DNA from 2 places in the Shewanella sp. FDAARGOS_354 genome. Region 2 is predicted to be linked to the other one. Evidence: predicted binding sites of a transcription regulator. Region 2 holds the regulator's gene; the other holds the start of a gene.

Region 1 (16,692 bases), 1.8 Mb from region 2:
TTGAAGATGGTATGACAACTAACGGTAAAGCTACTGTGAGAGCAAACCGATTTTCCACCGATGGAATACTTATTGATAGTACCGTGATTTTTGAGGATGTTGATGTAAAAGGTACTTTAGGTCACAGTTTACTTGCTGGTACTGCACAATATGTAGAGCAGGACTTAACTTGTGCAAAAACTGAAGCAACATATAATTTAATGTTTTCAGATGTAAATAATAAAAAACAAATCTTATTTTCAAATTTTAAATTTATTAGAACTGGTAATGAGATGGTGTTATGTGGAAATGATGGTTTTAGGATACAAGGTCGCGTATTCGATTCATCTTTAGGGTTCTGGGATGTCCAAACGAATGAATTATTTAAACTTAACACTATGGTACATGCCTATGAAGAAAGTGGTGAGTTTGTTGTTAGGGGAAGTAACAGTAGTCAAGCTACATTTTCAGTTGAATTCTATAAGGAGTTAAGAGGAAACATAATCTCTAATTACACCTATTATAAAATTATGCTACATAGTGGCATGGTAAATAAAGAATATGCTTTTTTAAAGGAATACTATAAACCCTCCATATTGACCTCATTTGAGGATGCGGATAACGATGGAATAACTAATGGTTGGGAGTTGGCTTTTGGTTTAAATCCAACATCGGCTTTGGATGCGACTCAAGATTTAGATGGTGATGGCTTTACAAATTTGCAAGAGTTCTTATCTTTTGGTCATCCTAACGATAAAAAAATACTTCCTAAAATTGCTGATCTCGGAGTTACTTTATCCCATGAAACCCAAGGCTATTCTAAAAAGATTATCGTAAAAGCTGAAGTCGAAAGTGATGTAAAATCAACTGACAGCGGAACAGTGTTGACGACCTACTCAACATCTCTTCCTGTTTATTTTGATAGCGATAGTTATGCTCATTCCAATTTTTGTACTTTAACAGATAATCGGCTCGAACTGACCTGTAAATGGGATAATATATCACCAGGATATAAAGCTGTTCAAGAGATCTATTTAAATGCTGACACAGCAAATGGAGCAGAGATTAAAAGTGTTATCACTGCAAAAATACAGCATCTTGGACATGATGAGGATTTGTCGAATAACCAAGCAACAATTGATGTTGCAAGACATGCTGCTGATGTATCTTATCGATTGTGGATTGATAACCGTCAAGAGTATATGATGGAATTAGTTGGTACTTCACAAAAGCTAGCGTTTACAATTCATCAGCAAGAATCTAAATTTGGTGGCTTTGATCCTGTGACCGGCAATAAAATTAGACTGGACATACCGGAAAATATCACATTATTAAGTGCCGAATGTGTTAATAGCCATGAAAAGTATAGTTGTTTGGTTGGAAACGAAATTGTTTTTAAAGACTATCAATGGGCTTATAGTTTTACACTTGATATTAGGGGAGATAGTCAAGGGGAAGGGAAGTTAGTATTCAATTCACTCAGCTCTATAACTGGTGATAAAGTGTTATCTTCAATACCATTTCCAATAGTGGTTGGTCAATCTACAGAAGCATTACAAAAACAGATTGATATGGCGGCCGATGGTGAAAAAGTTAATGTTCCGGCAGGAATTTATATTGGTGATTTAGATTTATCTAAAAAACAAACGCTATTAGAGGCGGAATCTAAAGGTGCTAAGCTTTATAGCAGCGAAACTTCATTTTGGCAACCAAGTTTAATTATTGATAAAAATAGTAGTGTAAATGGTTTTACCTTAGCTAATCACTATATAAAGGTAGAGGGTAGTGGAGGTGCTATTACACGTAATTTATTTGATGGTACACCAAACAACCTCATGTCAGTATCCATTTTAAATAGCGGAGAGATGCTTTTTGAACAAAATATATTGATAGGTAAGGCTCTCGATAATGGTTACGTATCTAGTAATTTGGATGATGATTACCATTGCCCTAGGATTGAAAGCGGTAATTATGCTGTTGCACAAAATACTAAGACTAGACTAGTGAATAATATATATTTTGGCAATCTTTTGGATGCGCCTGATTTATATTTCGGATGTCAGTTTCTTAATGCAAGTATGTCCTCTGAATTAGAAATCTACAATAATACTTTTCTTGGGCTAGAATCTGTAGTGAAGCTTATTTATTATGGGCTTGATGAGCCATATTATAAAATGTCAATCGATAACAATATCGTTTCAAAATCTAGATATTTAATTGATAATGCTTCGTATGCTAGTACTTTGTATAAGTTTGCTTCTGGAAGCAGCATTAACTTAAGTAATAATATAGTTAATGATGTTAGGGGGGTGTATATAGATATGCAGGACCAACAAGTTGAAGTGAATACTTTTTTTGCCGATCCTTTACTTGATAATAATGGATATCCTTTTAGTAACTCACCGGTAATTGATGCTGGTGTGCCGTTAAACGTAGATGTCGATTTATATGGTGTAGCAAGACCAATTGACGGTGATAACAATGGAACAAAAGTCATTGATATTGGTGCAATAGAGTTTAGATTAAACTGATTATGCTACATTCTTTAATTGTTAAAGCTCTAATTGCTAAACAGTGGATGCAAGTTTGCTAAATAACCAGAAATGACTCATGGAATGTAAAGCACAGGAATGGCAGGTTAGTATTACTATGACCTGCCCATTTTTCTCAACGTCACTGGTGCAACAATGCCAGTTCTGGTGTATCCCGTAGTATTTATGTTTTCTGATGAAAAGAGCTGTTCAGAATAGAAATGGATTTTGGAATGAAATCAGTTTTACAAATTACCTTAGGGATCTTGTTAGCGGGTTTGGTCACTTTGTTAGTGCGAATTGGCTATTTGAGTTATATCGAATACCGCCTGACGCAAGGGCTTAATGAGTTTGCTATGCAACAAAAGCAAACTGAACTTGCTCGCCAACAAGCCGCAAAAGAACGCAAGATTATTGAATATCAACAGCAACAAATTGCAATTCAGCGGGCTGCGGAACAGCAACGTATCGCTCAGCAAAATGAAGCGGCACGCATACGTAAAGCCGAAGCATGGCGCAAATACTATATCGTCCCCGAAGACTGCAAAAACTATAAGTCAGATGAGCATATGGTTAACTGTCTAAACCATAAAGCCGATGCCAAAGCAGAATTTGATAGAGTTTATGATTCTACAAATATTCAATAGATTTTAGTTTTTACTTAATATTTAATAGTTATCTTGATTGGTTTTTAATCATTTTAAGTTTTAATTTTAAAAAAATGGAGTTTTTATGAGAATTGATGAAATAACATTTCACAACTTTAAATCAAGAGATAGATTTGCTAGTGTTAATTTTTCTGATGATAATGTTACTATTATTTTCGGTGATAATGGTTGTGGGAAAACAACATTTTTAAAAGCTATTAGCGCATTTCTTTCTCAAGATGAAAGTTCATTAAAGGCATTAGGTGTTAATCGTATTGAATGTAAAATATCTGATGGTGGTAATGTAAGAGATGTTATAGTCTCAATGGATGATGGGGTCTTTAACTGGGAAGAATTTGAAAATAGTTTTTTACAAAATTCCAGATCTCTTTCTTTAGGTGTTGAACGAGGTGTAAGCACTCAGGCTGTGAATATTGATCCTGAGCTATTCTATGATTTTTTTATGAATTTCAATAAAAATAATGATTTTTTTAACGAAGCTCGTTCAGTTGGCTTTCAGAGAAAGAAAATTTTTGAATTATCTGAGGAGTTATCATTCTTTATTAGAAGGCGAAATGCTGTTAAATATAGAAATAGAAGGCCTGAAATTGACTTTGGAAAGCATCATTTATATTTACAGAATATTAAGATTGAAAATATTGAAGAGCTTTTGTTGCAACGTTATAGGATAGCTAGGTTCACAGCTACACGAAAAATTCAAAGCGCACTATTTGATACCTTGTCAGTTGCTATCGATATAGAAAATAGTAACCCTTCAACAAAAGTTTCAAATAGTGAAGTGTTAGGGCAAAGGATATTGGAAAATAAAGATAGAATTATAGAGGCTCTTGATGATGGTGAGGATAATAACTTTAAAAATAGAATTGTTAATATTTTAAATAAAATTAACCAGAAGGGTGAGCTAGATAAAATACTAGGACATTCATTACTAAGTCAACTTTTTGAAAATATGATTGATGAATTGGAAGTTGAAAAGCTTGTTTTAAGTTCTATTAACTTATTGGTTGACAAATTTAATGGATATTTAATAGATGGTAAAAAACTATTTGTTAATGGTAGGGAGGTTTATGTTGAAATTGATGGTGAGCACCATACTGTAAACGAGCTTTCAAGTGGGGAAAGACATATATTAACTTTTTTAGCTTTGGTTCTTTTTGAGGGGCAGGATCGTAATTTTTTAATTATTGATGAGCCTGAAATATCATTGAATATAAAGTGGCAGCGAGAGTTGATGTCTATTTTTTCAGCTCTGTTACCTACGACTCAAATTATTGTTGCTTCTCATTCTCCGGCATTAGCTAAGAGAAATCCGAATTTCCTTTCTGAACTGAAGGTTTGGAGATCGTAAATGTCAGGAAATTTTTATGAAATAGATGAAATCTTCAATGAAGCTGTAATGACAGGTGTTCCAGCAATAATTGTTGAAGGGATGGATGATATTCTTATTTATAATCAGTTATCGGCAAGGGTTCCATTCGAAGTAGAAATTTATGCTGTTGAAAATATTGAAGGGTATTCGGAAGGGTGTGAGCAGGTTATTACAGCTATAAGAGAGCTTAACAATATTAAAAATAGCAAGTATAAGCTGGATGAACACATTTTAGGTATTATCGATAAGGATGTTAGGGATTATAGAAATGAATTGCCTGCTTTGGAACCGATATTGGTACTTGAATACTACTCTATTGAAAGTTATTTTGTTTCTAAAGATGTGTTGCATAATATTCTTTGTTTATGTACTAAGGCTGGTAAGAGTTTAATTAATGAAGATCTTTGTGTTAAGATCTTTAAGGATGTGGAAAAAAATCTACTAAGTTTATATTACTTTTCACTCGAAGCATTAAGAGCTTCTTTGGATTCTGAATATAAGTCAATATTCTTTTATTCTTACCCAACAGGTAGACTAAATGATGTTAAAATTCAACATGCTATTTTAAGTAAGATTGATGAACTAGATAGATTTGCTGCTCATCTTGACTTGTCTCCAAACTTAATGACTTTAAAAAGTATTTCAAAGGGTAAGTGGTTGGTTGAATCTTTTTCAGTCGAAATTTTAAAAAGTATTAACTCTCTTAATGGAATGTGCTCTGGCGGTGAAATTATTACTTGTCAGTTCTGTTCGACAGGAGCATTTCATAAATGCCTTTATAAAATAAGAGATGGTATAAATAATAAGTCGATAAAAAATCTCGCTTTTTCTTTTATTGGTGGGGCCGATTTTGATCATATTGTTGATAGGATTTATAAAATTAAAAATCACATTCTTATGTCAGCATGAATAAATCGCTAGGAATTAGTTTTTACTAAGCTGTTTTCTTATTTATTAGTTATTTAGTTTTGGTTTTTAGGTGAAGCCATTAATTTTATTTGGTTATTGATAAAAGTTTGATTAGACACCCATTGCTAAATCCGCAGAATAAAATGGATATCCATTGTTAGTGCGCGATCGTAAATTTCTGGTTATTCTTAGGTTAAGCATTAAATAAGGTGCTTTAATGCTTAGTCCTTAAGGAACTCAGATAAGCCTTGGATGATTAAAAATGATTCGATATCTATTATTCGTATTCTTTGCTCTTGTGCTATGTGTGAGTAATGCGCTGGCAGGCGAATATCAGCTGGATTGGCCTGTCTCTGGTGAGGAGCTGATTTATCATTCCTGCGGTTGTGCTGATTCCTGCTGGGTTGCCGAGGTTCGCCAAGCTAAAGCGGAAAAGCCGCTCATCGCTAAACTGAGATGCGACTGCGAAAAACTCTATTTTACTGATGAAACTGGCGTAGAACGGGTTGTCGCTGAAAATTGTGATGAGTTAAACACCGACAATAAAATGGATTTGATCCCAGAGCGAATCAAGCAACTTCAGTCACATTTTAATCCCCCTCGTTAACTCTATTTATCCTTGTGTGAAATGGAATTCCAGAACGGAAATAACAGGAGATGCATAGCTTTTTGAATGCAAAAAGTTAACTCTACTCTTACAGAAGTTCACCCATCCCCTGCGAAGTTTCTGAAGGGCGATGAAGACTCTTTATTGAAAAATGGCGCGTGACGCAGACAGTACGTCTGCGTAGCTTTTGGGGAAGGGGCGAATGAAAATCGGTGATTTTCGAATAAGCGCGAAATAAGTCTTTTATATGATGATTTTTTCTGAATTAGCCCATGCAATTTTTGCAGAGCGTAATGGGTACACCAGATAGGGCACTGTTGCACCAGTGACCTTCTAAAACATGGATGTTTTAGTAGAGCCTACAAGGATGTATGCACGGCGTGTCACTGGGGTAACAGTGCTAAAGCCTGCGGCAGGCAATGAGTTACATCATCACCTTACAGCGATATGGTTGCTAGTTCGCAATGCAAAACGAACCAGCAACATCGGGTGTGGGGTGAAGCCCCACGACCTTTTCGGTCGCAAGACCGATCTTAGATCTCAAACCGCGTTAGCGTAATCTAAATCCCGATTACTCGGGATCATAGTCAAGCACTGGCGCTAGCCACTTCTCCGTCTCTGCAACAGTCATCCCTTTACGCTTCGCGTAATCCTCCACCTGATCGCGACCAATATTACTCACGCCAAAGTAGCGGGATTTCGGGTGGGCAAAGTACCAGCCCGATACTGCGGCGGTAGGGAACATGGCGTAGCTTTCGGTAATGTTTAAGTCGATGGTTTCATTCGGCTTTAACAGTTCCCACAACAGGCCTTTTTCGGTGTGATCCGGGCAAGCGGGGTAACCCGGTGCAGGGCGAATGCCCTTGTATTTTTCGCGAATTAACGCCTCGTTATCGAGCTGCTCATCGGCGGCATAACCCCAAAACTCTTTACGTACGCGCTCGTGCATCCGCTCGGCAAAGGCTTCGGCTAAACGGTCGGCTAAACACTTGAGCATAATGGCGTTGTAGTCATCATGGTTCGCCTCAAAGCGGGCGATATGCTCATCAATCCCATGGCCTGCGGTAACCGCAAAGCCGCCCATATAGTCGGCAACGCCTGAGTCTTTGGGCGCGACAAAATCGGCCAGACAGAAGTTATCGTTACCGACCCGCTCAAGTTGCATCCGCAGGTGATGGGTGGTCAGCTCAACCTCTGTGCGAGTCTCATCTGTGTACAGCTCAATATCATCGAAGTTGACGGTATTGGCGGGGAATAGCCCAATCACGCCCTTGGCGGTGAGCCATTTTTCTTCGATGATTTTTGTAAGCATCGCCTGACCATCGGCGAACAGCTTTTGCGCCTCAACGCCGACTACTTTGTCGGTTAAGATTTCAGGGTAATGACCGTGCAGCTCCCATGCGCGGAAGAAGGGCGTCCAGTCGATGCGGTCGACTAAATCGGTTAATGGATAGTCTTCAAATACTTGGCGACCGAGCACGTTAGGTTTGAATGGGGTGTAGTTGGCCCAATCGTGCTGGCAGCGGTTTTGACGGGCGGCCTCTAGCGAGACGATTTCCTTACGCTTAGCTTGGGATAAACGCTTGGTGCGCATATCGTCATACTCGGCGTAGGTTTCATCAATGGTCGCTTGGCGAGTTTCATTGCTGACTAGCTTGCTGACCATAGGCACTGCGCGCGAGGCATCGGCAATGTAAATCGCGCCATGGGGATAATGCGGCGCAATCTTCACCGCAGTATGGATTTTCGAGCAGGTAGCGCCGCCGATAATCGCTGGAATGGTGAGCCCTTCACGGTGGAAGGTTTTCACATTGTGCACCATCTCATCGAGGCTTGGGGTGATAAGCCCTGACATGCCGATAATATCGATATTGTGTTCTTTCACCGCCTCAAGAATGCGCTCTACTGACACCATCACGCCTAAATCGAACACTTCAAAGCCATTGCAGGCAAGCACCACGCCGACAATATTCTTGCCGATATCGTGCACATCGCCTTTTACGGTCACCATCAAAATCTTACCGTTCGACTGACCTGCGACTTTTTCTTTTTCAATAAAGGGATTGAGGTAGGCCACGGCCTTTTTCATCACCCGCGCGGATTTGACCACCTGTGGCAGGAACATTTTACCCGAGCCAAACAGGTCGCCGACGATATTCATACCGTCCATTAGCGGGCCTTCAATCACATCCAGCGGACGGGAGGCAGCTTGGCGAGCCGCTTCAGTATCTTCGTCGATAAATTCGGTGATGCCTTTCACCAGCGCATGGGCGAGACGTTGATTAACTGGCCATGAGCGCCATTCTAAATCTTCTTTTTTAGCGGCACTTGAGCCATCGCCACGGAATTTTTCAGCAATATCAAGCAATTGCTCGGTATTGCTCGAGCCTTCAACCGGGCAAGGCAGGTTGAGCACCACGTTCTCGACCCGTACTTTAAGCTCTGGGTCGATATCGTCAAAAATCGCTAACTGGCCCGCGTTGACAATCCCCATATCCATACCGACTTTAATCGCGTGGTACAGGAATACTGCGTGAATCGCCTCACGCACTGGGTTGTTACCGCGGAAGGAGAACGACACGTTCGATACCCCGCCCGAAATCATCGCGTGGGGCAGGGTGGCCTTAATTTCTTTAATGGCATCAATAAAATCGACAGCATAGTTATCGTGCTCATCGATACCCGTGGCAATGGCGAAGATGTTCGGGTCGAAGATAATGTCTTCGGGCGGAAAGCCGACCTTATCGACCAGCACGCGGTAGGCGCGGGTACAGATTTCGACTTTGCGCGCCTTCGTATCGGCTTGGCCTTGCTCGTCGAACGCCATAATAATGGCCGCCGCGCCGTAGCGTTTAACGAGGGTTGCCTGCTCGATAAACTTCTCTTCGCCTTCTTTGAGGGAGATAGAGTTAACAATACCCTTGCCTTGAATACATTTGAGGCCCGCTTCAATCACTTCCCACTTCGAGGAGTCGATCATAATCGGCACGCGGCTGATATCTGGCTCAGAGGCGATAAGATTTAAGAACTTATGCATCACCTCCACGCCATCGAGCATGCCTTCGTCCATGTTGATGTCGATGATCTGCGCGCCGCTTTCTACCTGTTCACGGGCGACATCGAGCGCCTGTTCGAACTTGCCTTCTTTGATCAGCTTTAAAAATTTGGCCGAGCCAGTAACGTTGGTGCGCTCACCCACGTTCACAAACAGGGTTTGGGCGTCGATAGTGAGCGGTTCCAAACCTGCTAAACGGCAGGCGACGGGGATCTCGGGTAATACGCGCGGGGCAAACGGTTCCACCGCTTCGCGAATGACCTTAATATGCTCGGGTGTGCTACCACAGCAGCCGCCAATAATGTTGAGCATGCCTTCACGGGCCCATTCTTGGATAACGCTGGCCATGTCTTTTGGGGTTTCATCGTAACCGCCAAACTCGTTTGGTAGACCCGCGTTAGGGTGCGCCGACACATAACATTCGGCGATGCGTGACAGTTCTTCAACGTAGGGACGCAGCTCTTTTGGCCCAAGGGCGCAGTTAAGGCCGATAGATAACGGCTTGATATGGCGAAGGGAGTTATAAAAGGCTTCGGTGGTTTGTCCGGTAAGGGTTCGGCCCGAGGCATCGGTAATAGTGCCGGAGATCATCACTGGCAAACGTGCTGGCGAGTTAGCGCCAAAGAGTTCATCGAACACGGTTTCGATGGCAAATAATGCGGCCTTAGCGTTTAAGGTATCGAAGATGGTCTCGACCATAATGATATCGGCGCCGCCTTCAATCAGGGCGCGGGTCGATTCGCAGTAAGCGGTCACTAACTCATCAAAGTGGATATTACGATATCCGGGATCGTTAACATCGGGGCTGATAGAGCAGGTACGGTTAGTGGGTCCTAACACACCGGCGACATAACGTGGTTTACCCGTGGCTTTTTCGATTTCATCACAGGCCTCACGGGCGAGGCGCGCACCTTCACGGTTAATTTCGGCGGACAGCGACTGCATATCGTAGTCGGCCATGGCGATAGTTGTGGCGTTAAAGGTGTTGGTTTCAATAATATCCGCACCGGCTAATAGGTAGTCGGTGTGAATTTGTTTGATGATGTGTGGCTGCGTGAGCACTAAAAGATCGTTATTGCCCTTAACGTCGGTATGCCAATCCTTGAAACGCTCGCCACGGTAATCGGCTTCTTCTAGCTTGTAGCCTTGGATCATAGTGCCCATGGCGCCGTCTAAAATCAGAATGCGCTTTGACAACTGGTTGCGAATGTCTGCCAGTGTTTGGCTGGCTCGATGGAGAGATATCGCCATAAATGATTACCTTTACTACAGCTAAGTTGAGTCCAAAAATATGCAATTCTGCGGTAAATTGCATTTTATTATTGAATGTCGTTCGTTATGGTTTGGACATTTATACGTATAGACGTCCATAATACGCGACATCGGATTGTCAGGGCAAGGTGAAAGTCATTAGGAGCGAGAATCTAGAATCTAGAATCTAGAGTTTAGGTCCTAAGATTTTTAAAAGGCATATATGAAACAAGTTCGCTTATTACTGTTACGCCATGGGGAATGCGAGGGCGGGGCTATTTTACGTGGCAGAGTCGATGTTCCACTGAGCGAGAAGGGCTGGCGGCAGATGTTGGCAGCAGTCGCTTTGCAGGCCAGTGAATGCCACGGTATTTACAGCTCCACCTCAAGGCGCTGCGCTGAATTTGCCAAGGAGTTGGCGCTGGAGCCGCATTCCAGCTTGTCTGAGAGTTCACATTTAGCTGCACCAACGCCTTCGCCGCTTGAGGTCAACCTACTGGAGGATCTACAAGAAATGGATTTTGGCGATTGGGATGGTCGCTTACTCGATGAGTTATATCAACAGGATGGCGAGCGCATGGCGGCCTATTGGCAAGATCCTTGGACCGTGTCGCCGCCCAATGGTGAAACGATGGCAAGTTTTGAGGCTCGTATCGATGGCGCAATAGAGCAGATCCTCAATAAAGAGTTTGCCCTGCTGGCGTTGGATGATGAACAGGCCCACGGCGAGTGTAATGCCGATGCACCCACAGCCAATATCTGGGTTTTGACCCACGGCGGGGTGATCCGTCATTTAATGGCAAGAGCATTGGGGGCGGTGAGAACGGTAGGGTTTTACAGTCAACTGACTTTACCGGTTGCCGCGGTGGTGACGATTAATGTACTCGAAGATAAACATGGGACTCGATACTGGCGCTTAGACTGGCCATCGGGCCATGCTGATTGAGTTTGAAATCTCATGCTAAATGGGATGATGAACATTTTCTGATTTAAACTGCATTGCCTAATGAGCAAGATATAGGATAATGCTTTTCCCTGACGTTTGAGCGAGATAGCACATGGTGTTCGCTAAGTTTAAATGTCGCAGAAATAGGTGTTGGGAATTTCGCTTTATCCTGCGCTATTCGCTTAAGGCAATAGTCGTTATAAACGCCGGATCAACCCAAACATAATAGGGAATCGGGGTGCTGCCCATCAGCCAGCCCGAACTGTACCCGCAACTGTGAGTAGTTAAAAGAAGTGCCTAGAATCTAGAGCCTAGAATCTAGAACCTAGAACCTAGAACCTAGAACCTAGAACCTAGAACCTTCTTTGCTACAAGTCAGGAGACCTGCCTATTTCTGTTTTCGCTGCGTGCAGCCTTAGTTCTCGAGCGGGTGACTCGAGGGAGCAGAAAATGATATTGATACGTTTCGCCCTGTGGCCCATGGTGCTACTGGGTTTGGGTACAAAATATGCCTGTGGGAGCTGCTTTAAATGAAGCCTTCCACGTCAACAGATGTGCAATCTTCGGCGGTGCTAGCTAATGTGGCACTCAATGTCAGCCAATTAAGTTGGACCATCGAAGGCAAAACCATTCTTTCAGGGATTAACTTTGCCCTACAACGCGGTGAAATGCTGGGATTAATCGGCCCTAACGGTGCGGGTAAATCCAGTTTACTGCGTTGTATATATCGTTTTATTCGCCCAACTCTGGGGCAAATCAGTTTGTTTTCGCAGGACATTAACGAGCTTTCGCCCAAGGCATTTGCCTGCAAAGTAGCTGTGGTGCAGCAGGATACGCCGCACTATTTTGATATGACCACAGAGCAACTCGTTGCTATGGGGCTCACGCCCCACAAAGGGATGTTCGATACTAATTCCAGCGGTGATAGTGAAAAAATTATCAAGGCGCTTGAAAAGGTAGGTCTTAGCCATAAGCGCTATCAGCAATATGAAAGGCTCTCCGGCGGTGAGAAACAACGGGCACTGATTGCCCGCGCTATCGTGCAACAACCTCAGTTACTGATTTTAGATGAACCCACAAACCACCTCGATGTGCGCTATCAAATACAAATTTTGGAGTTGGTTCGAAGCCTTGGCATTAGTGTCATTGCCTCTATTCATGATCTGAATTTAGCAAGTGCCCTGTGTGATAGTTTGCTGCTACTGGATAAGGGGCAAGTGAGCGCCATGGGCACGCCGAGTGAGGTATTAACAGAGGAGCGCATTGCCCAAGTTTTTGGTGTTTGCGCTCAAGTGATGCCCCATCCACAACATGCCAATCCTTTAATTAATTACTTTTATGGTTATCAAAAATCACCGACGGATGATGTGGTTGTATCCGCTCCCCATAACATCAACGGGGAGATAAACACGCCATGATTCACACGTTTAAGCTGATAATGATGAATCCTTTAACCCATATTTTAACGCCATTAACCCGCCAGCAATGGCTGATTCTTGGCTTGGTGGGTTTTGCCCTGCTGACCCCGATTGCGGCCGCCAGTTTTGGCGCGGCAAATATCAGCTTTTTAGATGTGTTGCATGTGTTTATTAAATTATTCAATCAATTTTTCGCCAACGACGGTGCGTCAACTACCGCCTCGATGACGGAGCGGATTGTGATGGAATTAAGGTTGCCACGGATATTGCTCGCGTTTGTGGCGGGGGCGGGGCTGTCTTTAGCGGGCAGTGTGCTGCAAACCGTAACTCGCAATCCCCTTGCTGACCCTTATTTATTTGGCATCAGTTCAGGTGCCTCCTTTGGCGCTGTGGTGATGCTGACCTTGTTTACTGGCTCTGGTCTATTCGGTAATGCTGGCGTTATTGCCAATTCGGGGATTTTTAGTGGCTCGGGAATGTTTGCTGGGCTCCTGTGGTTTAGTTTGCCTTTCGGCGCTTTTATTGGTGCCAGTTTATCCGTTCTTATTGTTCTCGCGTTGTCAGGGCTTGGGCTCAACAGCCAAGTTGAGCGCATGCTGCTCTCTGGGGTGGCAACATCGTTTATGTTTGGCGCATTAACCAGCTTGCTGTTGTATTTTGCCAGCCCGCAGGCCACGGCATCAGTGCTTTTTTGGAGTTTGGGCAGTTTTGCTAAGGCCAGTTGGCCGCTCTTAATTTTGCCATCCATCGTTGTATTGGTAAGTTTTTTTATCATCCTCGGTTGGAAGCGGCAGATTATGGCCCTGCAGGCGGGGGATGAAACGGCTCACACCTTAGGGGTGAATGTACCTAAATTACGCCTCAATATGTTATTGCTCTGCTCGCTAATTACCGCCGTTTTAGTGGCGACCTGTGGTGGCATAGGTTTTGTTGGATTAATGATCCCCCATACTGTGCGCTTGTTATTTCCCGGGCGTCAGCCCATTTTGCTCACCGCGTTAGTGGGCGGCTTGTTTATGGTGTGGATTGATGTGCTCGCGAGATGTTTACTGGGTAATCAAGAACTGCCCGTTGGTATTATCACCGCCTCGATAGGTAGTTTTTTCTTTTTGCTGATTTTGCGTCGGCGCAACTAATTGAACTCGCGTTTTTCGCAGAGGATTAGCTAATTTAGTACTAAGTGCGTATGGAAAATAGCCGCTGTATGCGTCGTAGTTGTTATCGAACGAGTTATTGAAATCGAACGAGTTATTGAAATCGAATTAGTCACTGGAGTGTGAATGTCTCAATCAAGCCTGTCATTTCAAATCGAGCCTGTGAGTAAAGCGCAGGATCAGGTTATTCAACAAAAAATCGATCTTAAGACCAAGCCGCCAGGTGCATTGGGACAACTCGAATCCTTAGCATTACAAATTGCTCGCATTCAAGGGCCACAACAATTGCAGATAGTCAAACCGACCATGTTGGTATTTGCAGGGGATCACGGCATTGCCGCTGAAGGGGTTTCGATTGCCCCAAGTGAAGTCACCCACCAAATGGTGCAAAACTTTGCCCACGGCGGCGCGGCCATTAATGTGTTTTGTCGCCAATTAGGTTTTACGCTTGAAGTGATCGATTGCGGTATTTTGACACCCGTTGAGGGGCTAGAAGGGATTATCGATCAACGTCTTGGCGCGGGTACTGCTGCAATTCATTTGGAGCCAGCCATGCCTTTAACGAGTGTGGATAAGGGCTTTGATATGGCGCGCGAGCTTATTGAGCGTCACCATCAAGCAGGCTGTAATCTGGTTGCGTTTGGTGAAATGGGGATTGGCAACACGTCCTCTGCCGCGGCAATTATGGCGGCGATTATGCAATTAGATGTAGCTGACTGTGTGGGGCGCGGTACAGGCATTAATAGCGACACTTTAGCGCGTAAGTTAACCTTGGTAGAACTGGCGTTGCTATCGCATCAAAGTGCGCTTAGTGGGCCAAAACAAGTGCTTGCTTGTCTTGGCGGGTTTGAAATTGTGCAAATGACTGGTGCCATGCTGGCTGCAGCTGAGCGCAAGATGTTGGTAGTTGTGGATGGTTTTATTGCGACCGCCGCCGCATTAGTCGCGGTGACGATCAATGCTAATGTGCGGGATTATCTGATTTTCGCCCATTGCTCCGAGGAGCAAGGCCATCAACGTATGTTGGAATATTTGCAAGCTAAACCCTTGTTATCTTTGGGGCTTAGATTAGGTGAAGGCACGGGGGCAGCTTTAGCATTGCCGTTAATTCAAGCCGCAGTAAATTTTTACAATCAAATGGCGAGTTTTAGTGATGCAGGGATTGAGGCTGTTGTATGATGTAGCCCTGCTAAGTTATTTATTTAACTTAATTTAAAATAATAACTTTTAGCTAACCGTTTTAACTTTAAACCTTGCTGCAAGTGTGTATTCACTAAGGATGCTTTATGTCAGAACGCGAAAGCTGGCACAAAGAGATAGATTTATTTTTTGTGGCCATGGGCTATTTTACCCGTATTCCTATGCCCAAATGGGTCGAAGTCGATGCCGATAAACTCAATAAAGCCAGTCGTTACTTTGGCTTAGTGGGTTTACTGGTGGGACTGTTAAGCGCCATCGTTTTTTGGCTGACTCAAAATTGGTTACCCGCTGGGGTGTCTGTATTGCTGTCGATGTTAACGGGCGTGCTGTTAACGGGCGGTTTCCACGAAGATGGGTTAGCCGATACCTTCGATGGGTTTGGTGGCGGTTGGACGGCTGAAGACAAGCTGCGCATTATGAAGGATTCGCGCCTTGGTAGTTATGGTGCCTTGGCCTTGATTATTGTCTTGATGCTTAAATGGCAATTATTGGTGGAATTAGCGCTTTATGACCCTGTGGTTGCTGGTTCGGCGATGATTGTCGCCCATACTGTGAGTCGAGTCGTGGCCGCGAGCCTTATTTTCACCGAAAAATATGTGCGCGATGATGAGTCCAGTAAATCTAAGCCGTTAGCGCAGCACCAAGGCATTAATGAACTATTTATTTTGATCGCCAGTGGTGTGTTAGTGCTGTTGGTGTTAAAGGGGATTGCTGCACTGTCGCTGTTGTTGATTATGATCGGATTGCGCCGTTTGATCGTGGTGATCTTTAGACGTCAAATTGGCGGCTATACAGGCGATACCTTAGGCGCTGCGCAGCAAATTTGTGAAATTGTGTGTTACTTCGTGCTGCTCGTTGTAGGTAGCATTCTGTGATCCATTTAGTGCTGGGCGGCGCTCGTAGCGGTAAGAGCCGTTACGGTGAAACCTTAGTACGCCAGTATACGGCTTTAGGATTCGATGCCTGCTACGTTGCAACCGCGCAGGCACTCGATGCTGAAATGGCCAGTCGGATCCGTTTACATCAAGATGGCCGAGCCAAGGACGATATCGACTGGCAGTTGATTGAAGAACCCTTGACATTAACCGCCAAGCTTAAGCATTTAGCTAAGCCGGGGCGGGTGATTATGGTGGATTGCTTAACGCTTTGGTTAACCAATCAATTACTTGCTGTCCACCCACAGGCTGAGCCAGCTTCGACCGAATCAGATTTTGCCCTAGCTTTTGCGACATCATCTCAACACGATGTGTTAGCCCACTGGCGACAGGCCAAAACGGATTTTGTCAGTGCGTTAAATACACTTGAAGGTGTGGTGATTTTAATCAGTAATGAAGTAGGCTCAGGCATTGTGCCCTTGGGGGAACTGAGTCGCCAATTTGTGGATGAAGCTGGCTGGTTAAACCAAGATGTTGCTGCTGTTGCGGATAATGTGACCTTAGTGGTGGCGGGTTTACCGCTGACGCTTAAATCGAGCTAGCGCTCTTAAATGAGCTGGTGCATTTAAATCAAGTTGTGAATGTTATTTTGAGCCGCTTTTGCATTTAGTTCGTATAAAAAGAAGCGCCTTTTATCTTATTTCCTCTATTGAGTGATGTCCTTGCCCAT
Region 2 (16,692 bases):
CCGTATTGACCCTGTGCATCCCCGCGCCCCAGTTGTAGCTCATTGGGCCCCACAGTGGTGGCAGAGAGTAAACGCCCGCCATCGCTTGGCCTTGACCATCGGCGCCATGGCATGCTTGGCAGTGGGCGGTATACACGGCTTTACCGCGCTCGGGTGAGAACGCCAGTTCTGGTTTTGGGATCTCAGGATAACCACGGCCGGGCAGATTCGCGCGTTGCTCCACTGTCATGGCTTTGGCTAGGGCGTCTGGCAGCGGAAAATCCTCACGTTTGGCGCCTTTAACCAATTCGGCATCGCTGATTTCTGGCACAGGGCCATCAAGGTTAGCCGCATCCATCAAGCCACTCATCCCTAACCAGTAGGCATAGGCCGATAGCGCAACCAGTTCGGGGCTGCCCGCAGCGGGGGCTTTACCATTCATGGAATAGTTAAAACAGCCTTGTATCCGCTCTTGAAAGGTATTTACTTTATCGTCTTTTTTACGATACGCGGGATAGGCAAAATAGGCGCCCCACACCGGTGATGCATTCGCCTTACGGCCCGCATCCATATGGCAGTTTGCACAGTTAAGTTCGTTACCCACATACTTATCTCTTAACTGCTGGGTATTCACAAATAGCTGATAACCTAAGCGAATTTTATCGCCAAAGGCCCCTTCGGGAATCGCGCTTAAGGGTCTTGGTGTAAGATAGGCTTGTTCCGGATTTTTAGGCACTGAGGGCAATGGCGCTTGCTTGTCGGGTAACTCTTGCGCCGCTTGTACTTGAGCTGTCAGCACGCCCATGGCGACCAGTAATAAGATTGCTGAAGATTTCATGGCCGGCTCCTTATTTTATATTCGCAAAGTAGTTCGCTAAGGCATCCACCTCGGCGGCGGTGAGCTTGTTAGCCACATTGGCCATCATGGCGTCCACATCTCCTTTACGAGTACCAGCTTGCCACGCCAACAGTTGCGTCTTGATATAGCTGGCCTGCTGACCCGCTAAACGCGGGAACAAACCGCCACCTAATCCAGAGGGGCCATGGCAAGTCACACAGGCGGGTAAGCCGCGTGACCAATCGCCTTGGTAAGCTAAGCGCGCGGTATCGTCACTAAAGGTGACATGGGTACCGCGGAGCACTGGCTTAACCTCGGTTTTAGGAGGTTTGGCGGCGAAGTAAGATGCGACTTGCTCGATGCCATCACCCTGCAGAGTCATCGCCATCGGCATCATGGTCGCGTTTTGGCGCACACCTGCCTGAAAATGTTGTAATTGGGTGGTGATATATTCTTTTGAGAGTCCGGCCAAGCGAGGGCCAAGTGGCTCAATGCCCTCACCTTCGACGCCGTGGCAAGTCACGCAGATTTGTCCCGCTGGCGGGATAGTTGCCGTGTTAGCGATGGCGACAGAGGTCAAGGCACAGCCGCTAATGAGCGCGATGCCTTTGGCTAATATTTTAATTTTATTATTCATTTTCTATCCTTGAACAAACCTTGAGTCACACGAAAACGCTTGAAAAACCGCGTTAACGGCTAAAACAAGGTCGTTAAAAAAGAGATAATTGAGTGGTGCGTTCTACGTTTAGCCCACACTAAACGCATCAAAACACCATACTCCTTGCACGGAAGCGGAACAAGCATTAAAAAAATCTAATATTAACACTTTAGTAACCAAATCGGGTCGCTTCAAAGCTATTCAATAACTTATGCAGCAGATAACAGAGGAATAACGTCGCCACTATCGCCACAAAAATACTGCTCACCCGATACAGTGCACTAAAAATTAAGTCGTTACCTGGGGTTAAATATTGCCCAAACAAAATCCCTAACGTCGTCATGGCGCCAAAACCGACACCCGATCCGCTCGCCTCCTTCACATGGGCCTGTGCAAACAACATAAGGCCAAGCCACAGCAGCGGCACAATCAGGATCAACAATCCTGACCAATCGTAGAGAAAGAGTTGCACCATCACCCCAAAAGACACCCCAAGCAAGGTACCAATGGCACGTTTACGGGCATAATCCAACGCCCCGTTCCAATGCATGGGGAATAAAAGTAGCAAGGTGGTTGCCTGCGCCGACATCGAATCACGCAGATCGAAAATCTGAAACACTAAGAAAGAGAGCGTGGCAATGCTGGCACCGAGCAACGCCTCATGGCGCATACGGTGCGGCGCCTTAGGGCCGGGTTGATAGGCGGCGCGGGGTTCAACATCCGGCCAAAGTGCAGTCATTAAATAGGCGATGATGACTGATAGCCCTGTCGCCCAAAAGTTACTAAAAATCAGATCATTCAGATCTGTGCCCGGATAGCTGGCAAAGTGCAGCATAATGCTTAAACTCAGCACGCCATTGGCACCAAACAGAAACAGGCTACCGCGGGACATCGCCGCAAAACGATACAAAAACAGCAGGAAGACAATCGGTGTCATCATGCCTGGGTGGCTACCGAACAAGCCTCCGAGCAGGCCGACTTCAAGCCCCGCAATGGCAGATGATGCCAATAATTGCCTTACCGCATGGCCACTTATCACAGGGACTAAACCCAGTAATAACATTGGGGTTACAGTAAAAAACACCCCATTACTCCAACCAAATAGCTTACACAGGGTAAAACCAATGGTACCGCCAGTGGCAATGCGCAAACACTGGCGTAAATCATTGGCGGTTAATGGATTGTGGCGTAACAACATGCAAATTGCCTTGATATTAGTAGATGTAATGGAGCAGGCTAATGACCTTAATCTGCACCTTGGCTAGCAGGCTAAACAGCGTATTGTCGGGCAGCAATTGCACAGTAGCACGCGCGCCTGCGGGTAGGTTATTCATTGCACTGTTGTCTGACACACTGTCATCTAAGACTAAGTGCAGTCTTAAGCGCTGCGCATCACGCACCCAACGGTCTGACTCCTGCGGCGCGGCTAAACGACCATTGGCATCAAACTGCCCCGCACTCACCCCTGCATCGACACTGCTCACTTGGGCGTGATACAAACGACCAGGCTCACCGTCAAAGGCGATTAATGCGGGATAAGCGGCATTCACGCCCCGTAAGGTTTTTTCACGAAAATCGGCAATAATATCCAATTTATCAGAAACTAAGGCGAGTAATGGCTGACCCACGGCGGCAAAGCTGCCCACTTCAAGTTGCAGGTTGGTCACCACTCCATCTTGGTCGGCACGGATTTGGGTGTAAGACAGATTCAGCTCAGCTTGCTCTAACGCATTCATCGCTTGGCGAACTCTAAGGTTATCTTCGCCATAGAGACCACGGCTCACTTTGAGTTTATCGAGGCGAGCATTAGCGGCTAACACATTCGCCTCGGCGGCGTCCGCATCACTATCGGCTTGATCACGCAACTGCTGCGAAACGCCATGGGTCGCATAAAGTGCATCTAAACGTTTGGCCTCGCGGCGTTTTTGTTGTGCAGTCGTCACACTCGCATTCACTTCTGCTTTAGCGGCTAAGAGTGCAGCATCAAGTTCGGCATTATCCTGACGCACTTGTTCTAGGGCCAATTTGGCATGTGACACAGCCAACTCAAAGGGCGCAGGGTCGACTTGAAACAGTAAATCGCCTTTGGCGACCACTTGGTTATTTTTCACATTAATCGTTTGAATCTTGCCGCTGATCTGTGGAGTCACCTTAGTCACTACACGGGTTGCCATAGCCTGTGGGGTTAATGGCATCATAGTGTCGGCAAACATAAAATAGCCAAACACGGCCACAAAACCGAGCATGGCGATTTTGACAAGACGGGCAAATTGTTGATCCGGTGTCATCTTATTTCTCACTCAAGAATATCTGTGCTCTTGGTCAACTTGGCCAAGGCGTTTTCACTAATTAGGCTAATGATGCGTTCAAACTCGCCAAGCTCAGAGGCGCTAATGCCCGCTAATAATTCACCGCGCACATGGATAATCCGCGCTTCGACTTGCTTTAATACGTCTTTACCGGCGGGTGTTAGCGACACGATTCGGGCGCGCTTATCTTTAGTGCAGCAATGACGCTCGACTAAACCTTGCTCCTCAAGTTGCCCTAAGGTACGCATCAAAGAAGCCAATTCAATTTCCAGCGCATCCGCTAACACCTTTTGGCTCACGTTGTCACCTAGACGCAATAACTTCCACAACGCGGTCCATCGAGGATGGGTTAACCCAAGTGGTGCTAATTCCACATCCGCCACGGTACGCCATAAGCGGTGCAGGCGACCTAAATGTTCCGCGAGGGATAACTCCTTTAAGCGCTCGAGTTCTTTATACATGATGCTTACTCATTTACTTAGCCTGCTAAGCATTATACTTAGTTAGCAGGCTAAGTAAATATTTTCTGCTCAGAAAAGATCTGTGCACGCTGCCACGAAATCCGCAAAAAACCGAAAAACAACTGAAAAAGGTTCACCCGCTCGCAAATATAAAAAGCAGTATCTCTATAATATTCAAAAAGATATTTAGACAGACATACGGATACTGGGAGGTTTACTGTGAAGAATTTAAACATTAGCACTCGGATAGTGTTAGGCATCAGCCTACTGCTATTTGCGGTGATGAGCTTTATCATGCCGCTAGTGCTATCGGAATTCAGTCGCCAAATAAGGGAGTCTGAACAACGGGAATTACATAAGTTATACGAAACCGCGGTAGCAAATATCGTCTCATCGGGACAAAGAGCACAGGCGATGGCAACCTTAATCTCATTAACCCCTGAGATCCAAAGTAACTTTGCCGAGCGCGACCGTGAAGCACTACTTCAACGCACCCAACCGCTATTTACGCGCCTTAAACAAGATTTTGCCGTGCAGCAATTTCAGTTTCACACCCCACCCGCGACCTCGTTTTTACGCCTGCATCGCCCTGAAAAATTTGGTGATGACCTCACCGCAATCCGTAAAACCATTGTCGAAACCAACACCCAAAAGCAGCCCCTCAGCGGTTTAGAATACGGGGTTGAAGGCTTAGGTATCCGCGGCCTAGTGCCGATGAATTACCAAGGACAACATACGGGCTCGGTGGAGTTTGGTATGTCATTTGGCCAGCCCTTCTTCGACAATTTTAAAAATGCCTACCAAGCAGAGATAACTCTTTTGCTGCCTAAGGATGGCAACTTTGTCCCCTTTGGTGGCACTTTTACCACCGACACCAACGCCTCCAGCGAACTCAACAAGGTAATGCAAGGTACTGAAGTGATTCGTACCATCGATTTAGACGGCAAGAGCTACGCCCTGTATCGTCATGGGATGAAAGACTACTCGGGCAAAACCTTTGGTGTGCTGGATATTGCACTGGACAGAAGCCATTCTGAGCAAGCGATGTCCGATATTCGCTTTAAACTCATTTTGATAGGCTTTATCGCCTTCCTAATTGGCACCGCCATTGCCTGGTTTATCGCTAAGAGTATTACCCGCCCGATTGCCGAAACAACCAATGCGCTCAATGACATTGCCGAAGGTGAAGGCGATTTAACCCGCCGGATTGAAGTGAAGAGCAAAGACGAAATCGCGCAGCTTGCACTTGCCTTTAACCGCTTTGCCGAAAAGATCCACGCCACCGTTGCTCAAGTATCAGACTCCACCAGCTTACTGGCGACATCGGCCGAAGAAATGTCTGCCATTACCCATGAAACTCAGCAAATGGCAAAACGGCAACACCTCGAGACCGAACAAGTCGCCACCGCCATGAATGAAATGGCGGCAACAGTACAAGAAGTTGCCCACAATGCGACTGATGCCGCCGACGCAGCAACCCACGCCAGCGAGTCAACTGAACATGGTAAGTTGCTGGTTGAAAAGGTCATTTCGACTATAAGTCTGCTGGCGGATGAAATAGCCCATGCCGCCACGGCCATCAACGAACTTGAGCGTAATACCGCGCAGATTGACTCGGTATTAGTCGTTATCCGTAATATTGCCGATCAAACCAATTTGCTCGCCCTCAATGCCGCCATTGAGGCCGCCCGTGCGGGTGAACAAGGCCGTGGTTTTGCGGTGGTGGCAGATGAAGTACGTACGCTCGCCAGCCGTACTCAAGCTTCAACCAGCGAAATTCAGCAGATGATTGAAGCCTTGCAACAGAGTGCCAAATCCACCGTCAGTACCATGAATACCAGTACCGCCACCACGCAAAACTGTGTTTCGTTGGTGCACGAGGCGGGGGAAGCGCTCGAAGCCATTACCCAGGCCGTATCCACCATTAGTCAAATGAACATTCAAATCGCTAGCGCTGCCAACGAGCAATGTGCTGTGTCGGCAGAAATCAATAAAAACGTCAATAATATTAATGATATTACGACCAATGCCACCGAGAGTGCCGAGCAAACGGCTCGGGCGGGAGACGAGTTAGCACAGTTGTCGATGCGCTTAACCACACTTCTCGCTCAGTTTAGGATTTAGGATTTAGGATTTAGGATTTAGGATTTAGGATTTAGGATTCAAGCAAAACAAAACGCCGCTAAATAGCGGCGTTTTTTTATGCTGTTAACGTTATACCGCCTTTGGGCGAACCCCTAAGGTATGGCAAATCGCATAGGTCAATTCCGCACGGTTTAAGGTGTAGAAGTGGAAATCCTTCACCCCTTCGCGGGACAACACTTTCACCATATCAATCGCCACGTTAGCGCCCACCAGCTGACGGGTTCCGGCATCATTTTCAAGGCCATCGAACTGCTTATGTAACCAGCTTGGTAAGCTCACATTGGTCATGCCCGCAAAACGCTTTAACTGGGTAAAGTTAGTCACGGGTAAAATACCGGGTACGATTTCGACATCAATCCCCGCCGCAACACAGCGGTCGCGAAAACGCAGGTAAGATTCCACATCGAAGAAAAACTGGGTAATAGCACGGCTCGCACCGGCGTCGATTTTACGCTTAAGGTTAATCAAATCCGCCTGAGCGTTAGCCGCATCTGGGTGCACTTCTGGGTAAGCGGCGACCGAAATATCAAAGTCGGCCACTGAACGCAGCAGGCGCACTAGATCCACCGCAAAGCGAGTCGGTTTTGGGCTGCCCGCAGGCAAGTCGCCACGCAGCGCCACTATGTCGCGAATACCCGATTTCCAGTAATGCTTTGCCAGATCTAACAGCTCTTCATCACTCGCATCCACTAAGGTTAAATGCGGCGCAGCAACTAGGTTGGTTTCTTGTTGAATACGTTCAATCACGCCGTGGGTACGGTCACGCACGCCCGAGTTTGCCCCATAGGTCACAGACACAAACTTAGGATTCAGCGGCTCTAAACGACGAATAGAGTTCCACAGGATCTGTTCCATTTCGGGGGTTGATGGCGGGAAAAACTCAAAAGAAACATTAATATCGCCATTAAGTTCAGACAAACTTTGGTTTAGCGAATGTGAATGTTGTGCGTGATGAAAAGCCATGTGTATTTCCTCAACCGCCCGAGTGCGACACTTATCGCGACTGGTACGACTATTAATGCAGTAGTTTAATCCATACGGACGTTTGGACGTCTATATGTCCATATACTAGAGAAACTGGCTGTTAAGTCAAGCCAAAAAATCCCCCTTTTTGGCATTTTCTTATCCCTCGTTGATCACCTTGATTTTAGTCCTTATCTTCGCCAATAAAAAAGGACTCAAATGAGTCCTTTAAGCTTTTGAATTTAAATCTATTCTTGCAGCAGATCGCGGCAGATCTGTGTTAGATCCGATTGTACAGCTGCTGCCGTCACTTCGCGGCCCGCACCCGGTCCTCGGATAATCAAAGGATTACCTTGATAGAAGGCTGAGCGGATCACAAACACATTATCTCCGGGCGTCAGGTTGGCGTAGGGGTGGCTCGCATCAATCCACTGTAATCCCACCTCGGCTTTAAGGACTGCGCCGCTATTATCCAAAGAGGCGACATATCTCAGCACTTTGTTTTGTTCCGCTGCTGCGCCATATTGCTGCAATAATTCATCATCTAGCTCACCGATACGGGCAAGGAATTGCTCCAACGGAATATCCGCTAAATGGGCAGGTACTAGGGAGCGCAGCTCAATATCCTCAAGCTCGATTTCTAGGCCGATTTCACGGGCTAAAATCAGCAACTTGCGCTGCATATCGCGGCCAGAAAGATCGTCCCGAGGATCGGGTTCGGTAATCCCTAAACCACGTGCTTCAATCACTAATTCCGAGAAGGGTTTACTGGTATCGTAATTCTCAAATAACCAACACAGGGTGCCAGAGAAAATCCCGCCCACGGCTTCAACGCTATCACCACTGTTACGCAGATCGTTTAAGGCGTGCTGAATAGGTAAACCCGCGCCGCAGCTGGCGTTATAGCGCCAGAATAAACGGCGATAACCGAGTTGTTCTTTAAGCTCGCGATAAAAAGGCAGCGGGCCAGAACCCGCGAGTTTGTTCGCGCTGACCATATGGATGCCGCGCTCGAAAAATTCTGGATATTGCAGGGTTAAACTGGCACTGGCGCTGATATCTAATGCAATCAGTTCGTCACAGTTAAGTTGTTCTAATTGTTCAAATAGATGCTCGTACTGCCAAGGAGTCGCTTCTGTATCAAATTCCTGCTGCCAGCTTTCCAGATCCACCCCCGTAGACTTAATCAGGGCTTTACTGGAAGTCACCAGACCGACTAACTCGACTTGCGCTTCAAGCTCTTGATTTAACGAGGGAGAAACTGACTTAAACAGCTTCACCCACGCCTCGCCAATATTGCCCACACCCAGCAGCAATACGCCAATACGTTTACGCGGGCCAGCGCAGCGGCGATGCACTTTTTGCGTCAGCAGATTAACCTGCGACTGTGGCACTAAGGTCACCAGGCTTAAGTCACCACTGAACAAGGGCTTAGCATCGCGACTCAGTAAACGGGCAAAGCTGCGGCGATAATGCTCGGCATCGGCACTCACCAACGCCACTAAACCGAGTTCGGTATTAATTTGCAGATCTTTAATGCCGAGGGCTTCGGCCTGCGCATCCAATAATTTTTGTACTTGTTTTTGGTTTTCAGCGGTATAGGCAAGCTCAAGCCGTTGATGCGCCGATACCCAATGGGCCAGTGGCGTTAATCCCGCCGCCACCAATTGCTCGAGCAGACTAGCGACATCACCCGCAATCTTAAAGCCAAATAACACCACAGCATTTAGATTGGTCACCACGGGCGCACTCGCTGAGGAACTGTGCGGCGCAATCAGGGTAAAGTCGGTATGGGAGGCGTAGCTTGAACGCACAGCCAAACTCACCTCTGTGTTAAACAATGGCTGCAAGGTGCGTGAATGCAACACGGGTGAGCCTAAACGTGCCAAGCGGTCCGCTTCAGCAAGGGACATGCTCTTGAGTAATTTCGCATCGTTGATTTTGTTTGGATCAGCGTTAAAGACCCCTTCAACGTCGGTCCAAATGGTCACGCGCTCAATGTCGGCAAGGCTAGCAATTAAGCTGGCGCTAAAGTCAGAGCCATTGCGACCCAATAGCAAGGTATCACCGCGCTCGTTGGCGCAGATAAAACCGGTGATCACTAGGCGCTCGTTAGGGTGTGCGGCCAGTAAGGCTTGTACTTTAGCGCGGGATTCTTGCACACGGATTTGCGGCACGGCGGCCTCATCTGCCACTAAAATCGAGCAGGCATCCACATGGCTTGCGGCCACGCCCGATTCACGCAGCAGCGCTGCCATCAGGCGCGCCGACCAACGCTCACCAAAACTCACCACATGGTTAATTTGGTAATCGTTGCGTACATCTAAAGATAATAGACTGATTAACTGAGCTTTATCCGTGGTTAAACGTTCGCGTAAATCCCGCGCTTGCTCGTTAGATAATAATTGCTCAATCAAGCCTTGCTGATAGCTGATAAGGACTTGTAATTCTTCTTGCCATAATTGGTTGCTATCGCGCAGGGACAATAATTTATATAAAAAGTTAGTGGTTTTACCCGCGGCAGACACCACCACTAGATCATCACTATGGCCATGGGTTAACAGAATATGGGCGACTCGGCGGTAACAATCGGCATCGGCTAAGCTGGAACCACCAAATTTATGTAAGTGACAACGTGCCATCTATTATTCCTCTACTGACAAGCCGCTACGGCGGCCAATCCTGCTTGAATATCTGCAACTAAGTCGTCGGCATCTTCAATACCAACCGACAAACGTAATAGGGTGTCTTTAATGCCAGCTTCAAAACGCGCCTGCGGCTCCATCGCCCTGTGGGTCATGGTCGCGGGCACGGCTACGAGACTCTCAACGCCACCTAAACTCTCAGCCACGCTGAATAAACTTAACGCATCTAAAAAGGCGACCACTTCGGCCTCGCCGCCCTTAAGCTCAAAACTCAGCATAGCGCCAAAACCTTTTTGTTGCTTGGCGGCAATGGCATGGCCGGGATGATCCGCAAGACCTGGGTAATACACTTTACTCACGACGGGGCTGTTACTCAGTAACTCCACAATCCGCTCGGCATTACTTTGGTGCTCACGAATGCGCACAGCTAAAGTACGCAGGCCGCGCAGGGTTTGATAACTGTCAAAGGCAGAACCGGTTAAGCCTAAGGTGTTCGACCACCAATGTAAGGTCTCACCGAGTTGAGGGTCTTTGGCGATCACCGCGCCGCCCACCACATCGCTATGGCCATTAATGTATTTAGTGGTGGAGTGGATAACGATATCGGCGCCGAGCAATAGCGGTTGCTGCAAAATCGGCGAGAGGAAAGTGTTGTCCACTATCACTAACGCACCTACGGCGTGGCTTGCCTTGGCAATAGCTTCGATATCAACCACCCGCAGTAATGGGTTGGATGGGGTTTCAATCCACACCATTTTAGGCTGCTGGGCAATCGCTTGCTCAAGTGCTTGGCTGTCGGTTTGATCGACCACCAGCAGTTTAAATTGGCCTTTTTTCGCGAGGTTGGTGAATAAACGGTAAGAGCCACCGTAGCAATCGTGGGGCACCACCAGTAAATCATCTGGGCCCAGTAAAGTGGTCACTAAGGTAATGGCGGCCATGCCAGTGCAGGTCACCACACCGGTTGCGCCTTTTTCCAGCTTAGCTAAGGCATCGCCTAAGATGCTGCGGGTAGGATTGCCGGAACGGCTGTAATCAAATTCGCGAGGATTTTTATGACCATCGAAGGCGTAATTCGTCGACAGGTAAATTGGCGGCACCACGGCGCCATATTGAGTATCGCTTTCGATACCCTGACGCACTGCCAATGTGGCTAATTGACGCTCGGTCACTAATTTGCCTGCGGTCATCGGGAACTCCTAAGTTCGCAAAGAGATGTCTGGACGTCTAAATGTACCTAAGCCCAGTGGCATCGTCAATAGGCGTTAAGACGCTTAGACGTCTAAACATAAAGAAATCTGTTTGCAATCGCTAAGAAATAGTAGCAATAATTTGACTGTAATCTGTAAGGGTTTAAAATCTGCCCCGAATTTAGCGTTATAACAGGTGAGTCAATGACTGAATGGAATGGGGAATACATCAGCCCCTATGCTGAACATGGCAAGAAGAATGAACAAGTAAAGAAAATTACTGTGTCTATTCCGCTCAAAGTGCTAAAAGTCCTCACGGATGAACGTACGCGTCGTCAGGTCAACAACCTGCGCCACGCAACGAATAGCGAACTGTTGTGCGAAGCATTTTTGCATGCCTACACCGGCCAGCCTCTGCCTGATGATGCCGATCTGTCGAAAGAGTGCCCAGACAGCATCCCCGCTGAAGCGAAGCGGTTGATGGACGAAATGGGGATCGAGTGGGAAGACATGGAATAACGCTTAAGCGTCCATAATCCTGCCGTAACTAATTATTAGGGATCGTTAATGCTCATCAGGCGTGGTGGGTTAAAGTAACGATCCCTATTTTGTTTTGATGGAATCCTATGTTCTCCTTGATCGATCCACAAACGCTTGCCATCGCGTCTGTGATTGTGTTTTTAGGTGCCCTCACCCAGAGTCTAATTGGGTTTGGCTTAGCCGTGGTCGCCAGCCCGCTGCTGTATATCGTCGATCCCCAATTAGTGCCTGCCCCCGTGATTGTGATGGGATTTTCCATCGCGCTACTCACCCTATTGCGTGAACGCGGCCATTTAGAATTCAATGGCTTGCAATACGCGCTCATCGGTCGAGTGCCCGGTGGCTTTATCGGTGCTAGCCTATTACTGTTTGCGCCGCAGCCGATTCTTGGTCTGGCGATTGCCGCGATTGTGACGGTTGCCGTGGTGCTCAGTTTGTATAAATTCAGCCTGCCGGTGAACAAAGCGACGCTATTTGGCGCGGGAATCGTCTCGGGGATCTTTGGCAATATCGCCGCCATTGGTGGCCCTCCGATGGCGATTTTATTGGCGGGTAAGGATGCTTCGCAGTTTCGCGCGGCGTTATCGGCCTTCTTTATCTTTAGTTCGACCATTGCCTTGGCGATTCTTGGGGTGACGGGCCTACTCGAAATCAAGCACTTTTGGCTGTCGCTAATGCTATTGCCCTCGGTCTTTTTAGGCTATCTCGTGGCGGGCAAACTGGTGGGAAATGTGGATAAACATAAGACCAAGATGGCGACCTTAGCCCTCTGCGCTATCAGCGCCTTAGTGCTCACGGTCAAATCAGTGATTGAGTTATTACCGCAATAACCTCCTGCCAATTGCAGTCAATCGCAGCCATAAAAAAGCACCGTTTAACGGTGCTTTTTGCTTGCAGGGATGCGTGTTGTAACCCATTTGAGTATCACTTAATCGCATTAAAGTAATACTCATATTTGTTGCGCTAGTTTGAATGCCATGGGTTAGAGCATTCGCTAACATCACTTAGCTCAGGTAACTTTGGCCCGCATACACAATAAAGTGTCTTAGCGCGAGCACGCCGGTTAAACTGGCACAGGCCACCATAATCATTGCGCCCTTAGTGTGGCGAGTCGCTGCGGGAAGCAGCATAAACAGCAATGGCACACCAAAGCCAATCCCCACGACACCAATCCAGAATACGCTTGCCCACACGCCAGAGGTGAGTGATGCCAGCGCCGCAGCCGCCGCACCGCCCTTAAAGTACAAGGCGCAGAACAACATAAACAGGAACATGATTTCGATGGCCATCACTGGCAGCTCTAAGCCATGCATTTTAGCTAAGGTCTTGTCGTGGCTATCGGTTTTGAACATCACCAGCGCCAGCACCGCATTGGCCGCCGCACCCGCTGATAAACCAGATACCAAGAACAGTGCAGGCAATACCGCAGTATTTAGCATCGGATAGGCATTCATCGCCGAGATTAAGAAGCCAGTGTAAGCGCCCACACCAATGGCGAGGACAAACAATAGCACTTCAATCAGCTTTCTAAAGGGCATCAGCAGCTTAGCGATAGGCGCGAGGAAACCTAAGCCCCACTTGGGCAAATCGTCACGCAGTACTAAAATCGCGTAGGCAAATGCCAAGGGTGAGTAAGCCAGCAGCGCTAATACCCCAATCGCCATAACGGACTGGAAGTTGTAGTTAATTAAAATCAACCAGAAGTGGAAAGGCTTAGTTAAATCAAACACTAAACAAGCTAAGCCTAAGCTGATTGCCACAGGGCCAATAATCGCCGCGGCCTTGAGGATATTGCTCTCAACTTGTGTTTGTTCTTGATTGAACCAACGCAAACCAATGCCAATCAGCAAACTTCCGGCGGATAAACCCGCCATAAACAAATACACGGCGATGACCCAGTGCCAAGTGACGGGATCATATTGCGCCATATCGCCCCAAGTATTGTTCATAATCAAATCCCCCCTCTTTTGGTAGGAACGCGATATACCCTAGGTTTAGTGCCTAAATGGGTCTTATCTTGGTAAGTGATCTTAGTGTTGAGCAGTGTGGCCACTTCACTTTGTGGATCGTTAGCATCGCCAAACACCAAGGCATCGGTCGGGCACACAGTCACACAGGCAGGCTCTTCACCCCGGGCCAAACGCGTGTCCTTACAGAAATTACACTTGTCAGCCACTTTGGTTTCGGGATTCATAAAACGCACTTTGTAGGGACACGCCGCCACGCAGTACATACAACCCACACACTTGTCGCCGTGGATGGAGACAATGCCATCTTCGCCCACATAGGCCGCGCCCGTTGGACACACCTTCACACAGGGCGCATCTTCACATTGCTGACACGACACTCTGTGGTACTTAAAGTGCAGATGAGGCATTTCGCCATAAGGCCCTTCGACTCTCACCTGCAAACGGGTCACCCCTTCTGGTACGCCGTTTTCACTGCGGCAAGCCACGTTACAGGCTTGGCAGCCGATGCACTTGTTCTCATCGTGCACCATCACATATCTTTTCGTCATTTGAGCCTCCAATTAGCGTTTTGCCAGCGTGACGCCAGTGGTGTGTACCGTCATGCCACACACAGATGCGGTAACGTGGGGCAGTAAGTTTCCGCAGTGGATACCTTTGCCTGTCGCTCTAACCAACTCTTTGTTTTTAGAGCCAAAGCCCATATAAGCAAACACGGTATCGGGGCGAATGCCCGGGGTGACTAACGCATGACCTTCCTCTGTACCTACGCTGCTGGTTAAGCGGATAGGGTCGCCATTGCTGATACCTAATTTGCTCGCGGTATCTGGGTGAACCCATACAGCGTTATCCGACATCAAATTTGCCAGCATGGGCACATTGTGGGTCGCGCCATTGGTATGCACCGCCACCTTACCTTGGATAAAGTAGAGTTCATTTGGCTTTTTAAGCTGCACTTCGCGGAATTTAATGACGCCGCGTCCTGGCGCCATGGCTTCAACCTTGGCGGAGGTCAATTCAATCTTGCCGCTTGGGGTTTTAAAGCTGAGTAAACTGCCGTAGGTGCCGTCTTCATCCGCAGGTTTGGCATTGGCATAGGCCTTGGTAAATTCGGCGACCATTTTAGGTTCACGCAACATAATCGGCTTACCGAAGCTGACAAAACCTTCGTCTTTGATCCGGCGCAGCAGCTCTGTGTCGCGGTTTACCTGCAATAGTTGCAGGGTCTCCATGTTTTCCCATGGATAGAATTCACTCAACCCTAGCTTATGGCCGATATCTTTAAAGATTTGCCATGAAGGACGAGTATCACCTAAGGTTTCGACTACCCGTTGGCGCACATAGTAGGCAGGGTTTTTACCGGACTTGTCAGCGATTTCCTCATCGCGCTCAAGGTAGGTAGACTCAGGTAGAATCACGTCGGCATAGGCCGCGGTTTCACTGATATACACATCGCACACTGCAACAAAGTCGAGCTTTTTCAAGGCTTCGACCACACGCGCTCTGTCGGTCATGGTTTGCATTGGGTTAGTACGGGACATCACCCAGCCATGTAACTGATAAGGCACCGCGCTTAAGGTCGCATCGAGGACGGTTTGATAAACCCCGCCCGCTGACCACATCATGGCGTACTGTTCTTCCACTTGGTCGATACGTTTTGCCTCAGGCTTTGGCATATCTTTTACGCCGGGCTTACCCAGCACGGGGGCCACATTTTCACCGGCGAGCTTGTTATAATCGCCAGGCTTTTGACCCAGGTAGATCCCGCCCTTACGCTCGATGTTACCAATCAAGATGTTGGCAGCGTAAAGCGCGCGGCGCATTTCAAACTCTTCGGTGGTAAAGGTGGCTCTGTGACCAAAATCCACCACCGCATGGGGCGCTTTAGCCGCATATTCACGGGCAATACGGCGAATATCTTTGGCGGGCACATCGGAGATCGTTTCGGCCCACTCAGGGGTATAGGCTTTTACTTCGGCGGCAAAGGTGTCAAAGCCTTCGACATAACGCTCAACAAAGGCCTTGTCGTAAAGATTTTCTTCAATCAAGACATGACATAACGCTAAAGCGACCGCTACGTCGGTGCCGGGACGGATTGCATACCACTCATCGGCTTTGTCGGCGACGATAGAGAATCTTGGCTCAAACACCACCAACTTAGCGCCTTTATCCATTTGCGCTGCCATCATGCCACGGGTTTCGGACATGTTGATGCCTTCGTACAGGTTATGGCCGAAGTTAATGATGTATTTTGAGTTACTTAAATCGCGTTTCACCTTAGTGCCAAACATGGCCTTGGCGGCAATTTCATAACCACCTGGGCAAGTAGATGCATGGGTAAAGGTATTTGGGCTGCCAAACGCTGTGGCGAGATGGAATAAGTGTTTTTCTTGCGAACCGGATTTAGAGGAAAACGCCACCGCCTCAGGGCCGTGAGCTTGCTTGATTTTAGTAAGATTATCGGCAATCAGTTGATAGGCTTCATCCCAACTGATTTCCGCCCATTTACCCTCGCCACGCTCGCCAACCCGTTTTAGCGGTTTAACAATCCGCTGTGGATCGTACAGCAAACTATGGCCAGCACCACCACGGGCACAGACTTTACCGCCAAAAGCTTTAGCTGCCTTGTTACCGCTAATGAAGACGTTTTTACCTTCAATCACCCGCGCTGAAATCGGGCAGCGGGTTGAACACATCTCACAGATACTGGCAATTTCTTTGCCCATGCCCTTTAGCTGCTTACTCTCTAATGCCGCTAAGCTGCCCGGCAATAAGCTAGCTAATGCACATGTTGCACCGCTGGCCCCTGCGCCCTTTAAAAAGGTTCGCCTATTAAGCTCAATCATGGTTACCTCCATCACACTCATCCACCCTTATGCACCAATTGGCACACGCAAACTTAGGCTTTGGGTCACCACTGCGGTGAAACACTAAATTTGCTCACAGGTTTTTAGTTATTAATGCCAATGCCCTAAGACGCGCTGGCATTTTGCTGTT

What was found. Region 2 encodes MetJ, which represses methionine synthesis genes. Its sites were predicted from a motif close to TAGACGTCTAGACGTCTA; they were not measured.
Region 1: a site for MetJ is predicted at 10,471-10,488, ahead of metH (methionine synthase). Genes of this name have one in related genera too.

The regions. Positions count from the first base shown of each region.
Region 1 covers NZ_CP022089.2:2,517,412-2,534,103, reverse strand. The annotation lists gene CEQ32_RS11500 (choice-of-anchor Q domain-containing protein) at 1-2,510, shown strand, start outside; gene CEQ32_RS11495 (hypothetical protein) at 2,744-3,157, shown strand; gene CEQ32_RS11490 (AAA family ATPase) at 3,243-4,526, shown strand; gene CEQ32_RS11485 (DUF4435 domain-containing protein) at 4,527-5,456, shown strand; gene CEQ32_RS11480 (hypothetical protein) at 5,719-6,063, shown strand; gene metH (methionine synthase) at 6,635-10,369, opposite strand; gene CEQ32_RS11470 (histidine phosphatase family protein) at 10,593-11,315, shown strand; cobalamin riboswitch at 11,491-11,722, shown strand; gene CEQ32_RS11465 (ABC transporter ATP-binding protein) at 11,846-12,733, shown strand; gene CEQ32_RS11460 (FecCD family ABC transporter permease) at 12,730-13,869, shown strand; gene cobT (nicotinate-nucleotide--dimethylbenzimidazole phosphoribosyltransferase) at 14,014-15,066, shown strand; gene CEQ32_RS11450 (adenosylcobinamide-GDP ribazoletransferase) at 15,174-15,962, shown strand; gene cobU (bifunctional adenosylcobinamide kinase/adenosylcobinamide-phosphate guanylyltransferase) at 15,959-16,564, shown strand; gene CEQ32_RS11440 (cobyric acid synthase) at 16,691-16,692, shown strand, end outside.
Region 2 covers NZ_CP022089.2:4,302,590-4,319,281, reverse strand. The annotation lists gene CEQ32_RS19480 (c-type cytochrome) at 1-817, opposite strand, end outside; gene CEQ32_RS19475 (c-type cytochrome) at 828-1,454, opposite strand; gene CEQ32_RS19470 (DUF2955 domain-containing protein) at 1,645-2,673, opposite strand; gene CEQ32_RS19465 (HlyD family secretion protein) at 2,690-3,763, opposite strand; gene slyA (transcriptional regulator SlyA) at 3,772-4,245, opposite strand; gene CEQ32_RS19455 (methyl-accepting chemotaxis protein) at 4,465-6,369, shown strand; gene metF (methylenetetrahydrofolate reductase) at 6,460-7,353, opposite strand; gene CEQ32_RS19445 (bifunctional aspartate kinase/homoserine dehydrogenase II) at 7,602-9,995, opposite strand; gene metB (cystathionine gamma-synthase) at 10,007-11,170, opposite strand; gene metJ (met regulon transcriptional regulator MetJ) at 11,393-11,707, shown strand; gene CEQ32_RS19430 (sulfite exporter TauE/SafE family protein) at 11,815-12,558, shown strand; gene nrfD (NrfD/PsrC family molybdoenzyme membrane anchor subunit) at 12,733-13,677, opposite strand; gene CEQ32_RS19420 (4Fe-4S dicluster domain-containing protein) at 13,680-14,246, opposite strand; gene phsA (thiosulfate reductase PhsA) at 14,259-16,541, opposite strand.